One region of the Halomonas sp. AOP27-A1-41 genome, then DNA from elsewhere that is predicted to be linked to it. Evidence: predicted binding sites of a transcription regulator. Region 1 holds the regulator's gene; each other region holds the start of a gene.
The links. The regulator sigma-54, encoded in region 1, starts transcription at its own class of promoters, with help from an activator protein. The targets are predictions, from matches to a motif close to TGGCACNNNNNTTGCTNT.

Region 1 (3,279 bases):
ATATCACTGTTGCGCGTTAACGGATGGCGTCGCCGTGTCGCAGAATAGCGTTCCAGTAAAATACGTGAATCGGTGGTTAGATAGATAACCTGACAATCTATAGGCCGCGCGCGCAGCTCTTCAAGCAGTGCGGGAAGGCGCTCAAGCGCCGCTGGCAGGTTGCGGGCATCAATACTGACCGCTAGATGCGTGCGCTCACCCTCGTCACGGAGTTCGTCAACCAAAGAACCAAGCAACATGGCGGGGAGATTATCAATGGCGTAATAGCCAATATCTTCCAGCGCTTGTAATGCGATTGATTTGCCAGAGCCAGAGCGGCCGCTAATAATCACCAGTTGCATAGTGGCTCTCTCTGATTGAACGTATAAAAGGGATAACGCATGAAAATGTGTTAGTCGTTATGGGCGATTATGGAGCGGCCTGTTCGCGAATCTTGCCCATTAGCAGGTCAAGCAAATCGTGCTGGCTGCTGGTTTTGCGTAATGCCTGGCGTGTGCTCGCATCATTCATAATGGTGGCCACTTGGCCCAAAAGCGACAAATGCGTGTCGTCAGCCTCTTCGGGAACAAGCAGCACAAAGACGAGGTCGACCGGGTCGCCATCAATAGCATCAAAATCAATAGGTTCTGATAATTTTAAAAAACCCGCAATAGGCGTAACGCAATGTGGGCTGCGCGCATGGGGGATGGCGACGCCGTTACCGATCCCCGTGCTGCCAAGACGTTCCCGGCCGATCAGTCGGCTGAAAACTTCCTGGCTATCCAGACTGGGTGTATTTTGAGCGATAAAGGTGCTGAAAAACTCCAGCACCCGCTTTTTGCTGCCCCCGGGCACGTCGTAAAGTACGCGCTCCGGGGGGAGGATGGTTTCCAACGTCATTGAATTAACGCACGCCAGCGCCTTGGGCGCGAGCTTGTGCTTTTTCCTTGTGCTTAACGAGTTGACGATCAATTTTGTCTGCTAAGGCGTCAATAGCGGCATACATATCGACATCTTCGGCGTCGGCATGTAAGTCGGCGCCTGCCGCATGAAGGGTGCACGCGGCATGTTGGCGCTCCTTCTCAATAGATAAGGTGACTTGTACCGTGGTGATGTGGTCGTAATGACGTTCGATGCGTTCAAGTTTTTCATTAACGTAGTCACGCAAGGCGTCAGTCAGTTCTACATGATGACCCGTGATATTTACTTGCATTGACGTGCTCCTTATCCATCGGACTGAATTTCGATTGTAACCCTTTTTACGGTGTTGCAAAGCCCCTGTCGCGAGTTTTGCCATTTCTCTTGTAACGACTAACGCAAACGACGACGTTCACTTGATGAGGGAATGCCCAGCGACTCACGATATTTCGCCACCGTACGGCGTGCCACTGTGATGCCGCCATCTCCCAGTAATGTCACCAAACGACTGTCCGAAAGAGGTTTGCCGGGAGGCTCATCTTGAATCAACTTTTTAAGCCGGGCGCGAATCGCGGTGCTTGAGTGGCTGTCTGCGCCATCTTGCCCGCTAATTTGGCTTGAGAAAAAGTACTTAAGTTCGAAGACACCCCGTGGGGTATGGATATATTTTTGTGTGGTGACCCGAGAAATGGTTGATTCGTGCATCTCAACCGCCTCGGCAATATCGGCAAGAATCAACGGCTTCATCGCTTCTTCACCGTGCTCTAAAAAACCGATTTGGCGAGTGATAATCTCGCGCCCTACGCGTAGAAGCGTGTCGTTGCGGCTGGACAGGCTTTTGATTAGCCAGCGCGCTTCTTGCAAGTGCTCTTTTAAAAACTGGTTATCCTGACTCTTGTCTGCACGCTTGATTAAACTGGCGTAGTCGGGCTGGATACGCAGCCGGGGCAGGGCTTCAGGGTTTAGCTCCAGGTGCCAGCCTTCATGATCATGACGTACGACCAGGTCGGGCGTGATATAGCTATCGTCGGTGACGCCATAAGCGCTGCCTGGGCGTGGGTCCAGGCTTCGGATCAGACCGATCACATCGTCTAGCTGCTCATCGTCCAGGCTTAGGCGGCGCTTTAATAGGCGCATGTCATTTTTGCCCAGCGCTTCAAGAAACTGGCGAACCAATCGGCGCGCGGGAACCAGTAGGGGCGTGTCGTCGGGGAGCGTTGCAAGCTGAAGCATCAAACATTCGCGCAAGTCACGGGCGAAGACGCCCGTTGGCTCGAACTGCTGTAAGCGCATCAGAGTGGTTTCCAACTCTCGCTGGCTGAGACCTTCGATGCTTTGAGCACGTAACCCATCGCGGATATCGTTGAGCGGCTGCGTCAGGTAGCCATTGGCATCCAGTGCATCAATCAGGCTTTCGGCGATTAGCTGCTCACGAGCCGTAAAATCGGTCATCGCCAGCTGCCAAAGGAGATGTCCATGCAGGCTTTGTTCCGCGGCCTGGCGTTCAAAATCAGGGCCTTCGCTGCCAGAGCTACCCATGTCCTGGTAAGTGTCAGACCAGTCGCTATCGACAGACAGTTCCTCGGGAATGCTTTCTGACCACTCCTCGTCGGGTGTTTCGACGGTCGCCTGCTCGCCGAACTCGTCTTCCTGCTCCAGCATTGGGTTGGCATCCAGTGCCTGCTGAATTTCCTGACGTAGATCCAATGTCGATAGCTGTAGCAGTGCAATCGCTTGCTGCAGCTGAGGTGTCATGGTCAGCTGCGTACCGATACGCAATTGGAGAGAAGCTTTCATGACCATCTGAGAACCACTCGTTAATCGGAAAGCTTCACCCTAGTGCGAGTCATGTTGTTGTGCAAGTGCAATAAGCATGCCACTGATAAAATTTTTACTGCAGATCACTGTTTAGCGGTGAAATTAAATTCATAAGCGAAAATCAGCACCCAGGTAAACTTCCCTCACTTTTTGGTTATCAAGGATAGTCTGAGGGCTGCCGCCAGCAATGATGTGGCCGTCACCGACAATATAGGCGATATCGCAAATATCCAGTGTTTCTCGGACGTTATGGTCAGTAATTAGCACGCCAATGTGGCGCTGTTTTAAGGCGCGAATAATGCTCTTGATTTCACCAACCGAGATGGGGTCGACACCTGCAAATGGCTCATCCAGCAAGATAAACGCGGGCTCTGTGGCCAAGGAGCGGGCAATTTCGACGCGTCGCCGCTCGCCGCCGGAAAGGCTCATGCCCAAGCTGTCACGGATGTGGGTAATATGAAAGTCGTCAAGCAGGGCCTCAAGCCGCTGCTCTCGTCCTGCCCTGTCCAGATCTTTGCGGGTTTCCAGAATCGCCATAATATTATCCGCAACCGATAGCTTGCG
Region 2 (3,279 bases), on a different contig from region 1:
GCTGCCACCGCATGAGCCGTTCACAACGTTGAAGTTGCCGCACTCCATGGGCTTGCGCCAATCGGCAATCAGGTCGCGCGAGCCGGGCAAGTAGTCGGACCAGGCATCGCCGGCAACGGTTGAGGGCGTTTGCCAGACGATATCGAACTGGCCATTGTCCTGCACTTCGCCAATCAGTACCGGCTTAGTGATGTGGTGGTTGGGCATCATCGCCGCATAGCCACCCGAGAGATTGGGCACACTCACGCCGATAATGGCATCCTTCACCGCGCCTACATCGGTGGTACCCGCTTTACGCACCGCCTCGGCCCACATGTTGAAACCGATGTAATGGGCTTCCATTGGGTCGTTGGTGACCGCTTCTTCATTACCGGTGTGCTCAATCCAGGCGTCGATAAAGTCGTAGTTGTCATCGGTATCCACGCTCATGAAGTAGTTCCAGGCAGCCAGATGGCCAACGAGCGGCGCAGTGTCGATACCGGAAAGCTCCTGCTCACCTACCGAAAACGCAATCACTGGAATATCAGCGGCATCAATACCCTGGTTGGCAAGCTCGCGGTAGAACGGCACGTTGGCGTCGCCGTTGATGGTCGAGATCACCGCGGTAGACTTGCCCTCTTCACCGAAGCGACGAATCTCGGAGACGATGTTCTGCCAGTCGGAGTGGCCGAAGGGCGTGTAGTTGACCATGATGTCGTCGCCTGCCACGCCGTGCTCATCTTTCAGAAACGCTTCGAGAATGCGGTTGGTGGTGCGCGGATAGACATAGTCGGTACCCACCAGAGCAAAGCGCTCAATGCCGACTTCGTTAATCAAATACTCGACAGCGGGAATCGCCTGTTGGTTGGGCGCGGCACCGGTATAGAAGACGTTTGCAGACGACTCTTCTCCCTCGTACTGCACCGGGTAGAACAACAGACCATTGAGTTCTTCAAACACCGGCAGCACCGCTTTACGTGATACCGATGTCCAGTTGCCGAACACCACGTCTACCTCATACTGGGCCAGCAGCTCGCGGGCGCGTTCGGCAAACAGCGGCCAGTTGGAGGCCGGGTCCACTACCACGGCTTCCAGCTGACGACCCAGCAGACCACCGGCTTCGTTCTGCTGCTGGATCAGCATTTCAACAGTGTCTTTTAACGTCGACTCACTGATAGCCATGGTGCCAGAAAGGGAGTGAAGGATACCCACTTTGATAGGGTCATCATTGGCTGACGCATGAAACGATACCGAAAGGGCCAGTGCAGAAAGACCCAGCAGTGCCTGTTTTTTCAAGTTCATGTTTCGCATCCCCAAGCTGCAAGCGGGCAGCTAGATATTTGTCATTAATCAGGTGTACTCAATTGCCTGAAAGCGCCTGTAACTCGTCCTGCACATTGCACGATGCGTTCCACACTTTAAAAAAACATAAAAAATTCAACCATATAAAAAGTATACAAGTTGTTTTACAGGAGTTTTCCATCTTTGATTCAGGGTCTTAAAGCACTTCATTGGTGCTAAAGCGGTCTGATTCGCACGATAAAAGTGCATAAAAACTGTCCATTTTTATCCTTTTATCGCCAAGCTTCTGTTTTTAAAACATTTAGCATTTTCTTGGCCTGTGGTTTGCAAAATGACTTGTATACAAGACCATGGATAACCAAGGGCCAAACATGATGACCACACGCGGCTGGACACTCGAACAATGGCGGCAGGCATATAACGAGGGCGCAACCCCGGGAGCCTTACTCGGTGAATTGATCACGCAACTGGCCAAACTTGATAGTGCCGACAATACCTGGATTTCACTTCTCGACCAGGAGGGGCTGGCTCATGCCCTGGCAGCACTTCAAACACGTCTGGACGAGGCAGACGGCAAGATAGACAAGTTGCCGCTTTACGGCATTCCGTTTGCGGCGAAAGACAACATTGATGCCACCGGGTTTGCCACCACGGCGGGCTGCCCGGCCTACGCCTATCAACCCACCCGTGACGCTGCTCTGATTGACAAGCTGCGCGCCGCGGGCGCAGTACTCATCGGCAAGACCAATCTGGATCAGTTTGCCACCGGCCTGGTGGGTACCCGCTCGCCGTTTGGTGCCGTGGCCAATAGCTTCAATCCTGAAGTGGTGAGCGGCGGCTCGAGTTCTGGGTCGGCGTCCGTGGTGGCACGCGGGCTAGTGCCATTCTCACTGGGTACCGACACGGCAGGCTCCGGTCGCGTGCCCGCTGGCTTAAATAACCTGGTCGGGCTTAAACCCACCAAAGGCCTGTTCAGCATTGATGGTGTAGTACCGGCGTGCCGCTCGCTGGACTGCGTCTCCATCTTCTCGTTGACTGTCAATGATGCCGGGCAGATCGCCGAGCTAATGGCCGGCTTCGAGCCTGCCGACGCTTTCTCACGCAAGGCGCCAAGCGCCCTCCCCCTGGATGCCCCGGCCATACGCCGTCCTGGCCCGCTAGCCAGGCTTGCCATTCCCCAGTCGCCCCAGTTCTTCGGCGACGTGGTGGCTGAAAAGGCATGGCAAACGGCCGTGGAAAAATGGCAAAAGCTTGAAGGGGTAACGCTCGTCGAACTTGATTTTGCCCCCATGCTTGAACTGGCCGCCCTGCTTTATGAAGGGCCGTGGGTAGCAGAGCGCCACGCCGCCGTGGAAACCTTCATGGCCGAACATGCCCAGAACATGAATGACGTGGTGCGCGGCATTATTAGTAACGCGGGTAAATACAGCGCCACCGATACGTTCAAGGCGCAATACCGCAAGGAAGAGCTGGTTAGGGTGATCGATAATCTTTTGGATGATATCGATGGCCTGTTAGTCCCCACCGCCCCTACCGCGCCCACTATCGAAGCGGTTAATGCTGACCCGTTAACGCTCAATAGCCAGCTCGGCACCTATACCAACTTCGTTAACCTGGCCGATTTTTGCGCATTGGCGGTACCCGCCGGGTTCCGCGACGATGGACTGCCTTTTGGCGTTACCCTGGTGAGCGGCGCCTGGAAGGATCGGGAACTGCAGACCCTGGCCAGCCGCTGGCTAAATGCCCACCCGACGCCGCTGGGTGCCACTGACCAGGCACGCCCGCCGGAAACCGTTCATACCACCCTTGCCGTCCCCACCGTTCAGGTCGCTGTGGTAGGCGCTCATCTTTCCGGCATGCCGCTGAATACCCAACTGACCGAGCGCCATGCCTGGCGCGTGGCGTCCACGACAACGTCCGCCAATTACCGCTTGTTTGCCCTGCCCAACACCGTACCGCCCAAGCCCGGCCTGCAGCGCGTTCACGAAAACGGTGCCG
Region 3 (3,279 bases), on a different contig from region 1:
TGAGCAAGCTGTTCGCGTTCGCGGGCTTTGATGCCTCGTGCAGGTTTACCCTCTCTGGCAGGCGGCGCGGGTAAGCCGTGCCCAAGAAGCTGTAGGGCAAGCCCCTGCCAGACTAGTGAATGCCGCCAGTCGTCCAGTGGCGCTTCGCAACTCGCGCGTAGCTGAGCAAAGAGTGTGGAAGGTGGCGCCCAGGCATGCAGCTGAGGCGCTTGAGCGCTAGGCAACGCATTAGGAATTGTGGCCAGTACCGCAATATTGAGGGTACGCAGCCGTGGCTGTGCCGGTTGTTCAACGATCAACGGCGCCTGCGGGGTAAAGTGTGCGCAAAGCCCCTGCCCCGCGCCTATAGTCAGCCGCTTCTGGCCTTGGGCGATGTCAATCCAGCCTTCCAAAACAACACTTAGAAACCAGGGCACTGTCTGCGTAGAGCGGGAGACATAGCGTTGACGAACAGCAAGGTCGGACAGGGTGAGATGCAGCGCAGAAGAGAGCGGCAAATCACTGACGTTGCCTTGGGCAATGGGGTCGTCAATTCCCTCCCCGGCATACAGATAGTCAATGCCGAACGTTTGGCCCAGTTGGCTAAGTGTCGATGGTGTTAACGACGTAAAGGTTGGCATCAATAAGGACCCTGCGGCTTGGTAATCCAGTGATCAACCCAGCGAGAAAACGCCGCCCAAAAGAGCGACGCTTGAAAAGAGGAGCGGTTCGTGGGTTATCCAGAGAACGCGTAAATCATCGTGATCCTATCATCGGTAGATTAAAACGCAATGATAGATGTTCTCATTTTGGTGGCGGCAGGCGTTACCAGTGCTGTGCTTATGTATCGCTTTTCTTATCGTCGTTCAGTGTGCTGCTGGCAGCCGGTTTTGGGGCAGCGGCCTTAGTGGCGACTGGCAGGTGCTTCTCAGGCTGACTCGCTTCCAGCGTAGCTTCCAACTGCGCTACTTGCCTCTCCAGGGCTTCTACCCGCGAGCGCGTGCGCTGTAGAACGTCCATCAGGATATCGAAGTCTTCCCGCGATACGAGCTCCAGCCGATCAAAGGCACCACGAACCACCTGTTGAACGCCTTTCTGAATATCTTCGGGCGCTTGTGACGCATTTTGTAAGCGGTCGCCAATCTGTTGTGCCAAACGGCTAATACGGTCCTGGGGCGTCATGGTTCTCTCCTTAAATAATGATGCTTTAAAAGTGGGCACTATTTTAAGGATACGCAACCCGCCGCCAGTACGCATGTATTGCGTATGGCATTGGCGCATTTATTCGTTTATCTCGTCGCCCAATCATGGTGCGCCAACCGTTCGTGCCGGTTCTTTTTTGGTGCAATCGGTTGCGTCCTACGCCTTTCGCGATCTTGGGGTGTGCGTAAAAGCGCCTTATTTTTTGTTAAGCCACTAAAAATTAATAAGAAATTAGCTAATGGCACGGTATGCGCATTAGTAGAGCATCGCCATTTTCAGCGGCAATGCCGCTAGCTATCTAGCAGGACTTATCAGCAGGAGAGATATGGGATGAAACTCATCACCGCCATCATTAAGCCATTCAAACTTGACGATGTCCGCGAAGCACTGGCCGACAACGGCGTGCAGGGCATTACCGTGACAGAGGTAAAAGGTTTTGGGCGTCAGAAAGGGCATACCGAGCTCTACCGGGGTGCTGAGTACGTGGTCGATTTTCTGCCCAAGGTAAAAGTAGAAGTGGCGGTTGACGATGCGCGCCTGGAAAGCGTGATGGATGCCATTTGCAATGCCGCCAACAGTGGAAAAATCGGCGATGGCAAAGTATTCGTCACACCGCTCGACGATGTTATCCGAATTCGTACCGGTGAACGCGGCGTTGATGCCGTTTAAACAGGGGCTTACCGGGCTACTTCGTAGTTCAACGGGGAACTAACAAATGAACGAACTGGCTGATCTGAGCTACGCGCTCGACACGTTTTACTTCTTGATGTGCGGTGTATTGGTCATGTGGATGGCCGCGGGCTTCTCCATGCTTGAAGCGGGTATGGTGCGCGCTAAAAACACCGCCGAGATTCTGACGAAAAACATCGCGCTGTTTGCGATTGCCTGCACCATGTATCTGCTGGTGGGGTATCACCTCATGTACTCCAGCGGCGAAGGCGGCTTCTTGCCCAGCCTGGGCTTTCTGCTGGGTACTGAGAACAGCGTCGATTCAGTGCTGGCGGGTGGCGAAGATGCGCCGTACTACTCCATGCGCGCTGATTACTTCTTTCAGGTTGTCTTTGTGGCTACTGCCATGTCGATTGTTTCCGGTGCGGTCGCTGAGCGCATGAAGCTATGGGCCTTTTTGGCCTTCGCTGTGGTCATGACCGCCTTTATCTATCCGGTTTCTGGCTACTGGACGTGGGGTGGCGGATGGCTGAGCAGCGTGGGTTACTCGGATTATGCTGGCTCGGGTATTGTTCACATGGCAGGCGCTGCCGCTGCTCTGGCAGGCGTGCTGATTCTGGGGCCGCGTAAAGGTAAGTACGGTAAAGATGGCGCTATCCATGCCATTCCCGGTGCCAACATGCCGTTGGCAACGCTGGGTACGTTCATTTTGTGGATGGGTTGGTTCGGTTTCAACGGTGGCTCTGAGCTAAAAGTCTCGGATATCGAGTCGGCCAACAACGTCGCCCAGGTGTTTGCCAATACCAATGCGGCCGCTGCTGGCGGTGTGATTGCCGCGCTGGTCCTGGCCAAACTGTGGTTCCGTAAAGCGGACCTGACCATGGCGCTTAACGGTGCGCTGGCTGGCCTGGTGGCGATTACCGCTGACCCGCTCTCGCCAACGGCATTAGGTGCCACCATTATCGGTGCGGTGGGCGGTGCTATTGTGGTCGTAGCGATTGTATCGCTTGATAAGCTCAAGCTGGATGATCCGGTCGGTGCTATTTCCGTTCACGGCGTGGCGGGTATCTGGGGCGTGCTGGCGGTGCCTATCACCAATGATGGCGCGTCCTTCAGTGCTCAAATGATGGGTATTGCGGGTATCTTCGGTTGGGTGTTTCTGACAAGCCTGGTGGTCTGGCTGGTGCTGAAAGCCATCATGGGCATCCGGGTGAGCGAAGAAGAAGAGTATGAAGGCGTGGATATCGCGGAATGTGGTCTTGAAGCCTACCCTGAGTTTAGCGTTAAGAAATAAGCATAATACTAAGCAAGTGAGCTGGCGTGCTCCTTATGGCCTTCCTTTCGAGGAAGGCCTTTTTATTCTCCGCCTGTAGCGGTGTATGCTTAGCACCAGAGGTGGCTGGCTTTCGCCGCACCCAATAGACAAGA

Region 2: a site for sigma-54 is predicted at 1,595-1,612, ahead of atzF (allophanate hydrolase). Genes of this name have one in related genera too.
Region 3: a site for sigma-54 is predicted at 1,422-1,439, ahead of ACT3TC_RS09085 (P-II family nitrogen regulator). Genes of this name have one in related genera too.

What each region holds. Positions count from the first base shown of each region.
Region 1 is NZ_JBQSXT010000001.1:299,867-303,145, forward strand. Features, by position in the region: gene rapZ (RNase adapter RapZ) at 1-341, opposite strand, end outside; gene ACT3TC_RS01275 (PTS sugar transporter subunit IIA) at 409-879, opposite strand; gene hpf (ribosome hibernation-promoting factor, HPF/YfiA family) at 884-1,192, opposite strand; gene ACT3TC_RS01285 (RNA polymerase factor sigma-54) at 1,291-2,700, opposite strand; gene lptB (LPS export ABC transporter ATP-binding protein) at 2,824-3,279, opposite strand, start outside.
Region 2 is NZ_JBQSXT010000011.1:93,740-97,018, reverse strand. Features, by position in the region: gene urtA (urea ABC transporter substrate-binding protein) at 1-1,281, opposite strand, end outside; gene atzF (allophanate hydrolase) at 1,653-3,279, shown strand, end outside.
Region 3 is NZ_JBQSXT010000011.1:34,616-37,894, forward strand. Features, by position in the region: gene ACT3TC_RS09075 (helix-turn-helix transcriptional regulator) at 1-620, opposite strand, end outside; gene ACT3TC_RS09080 (accessory factor UbiK family protein) at 820-1,161, opposite strand; gene ACT3TC_RS09085 (P-II family nitrogen regulator) at 1,513-1,851, shown strand; gene ACT3TC_RS09090 (ammonium transporter) at 1,898-3,145, shown strand.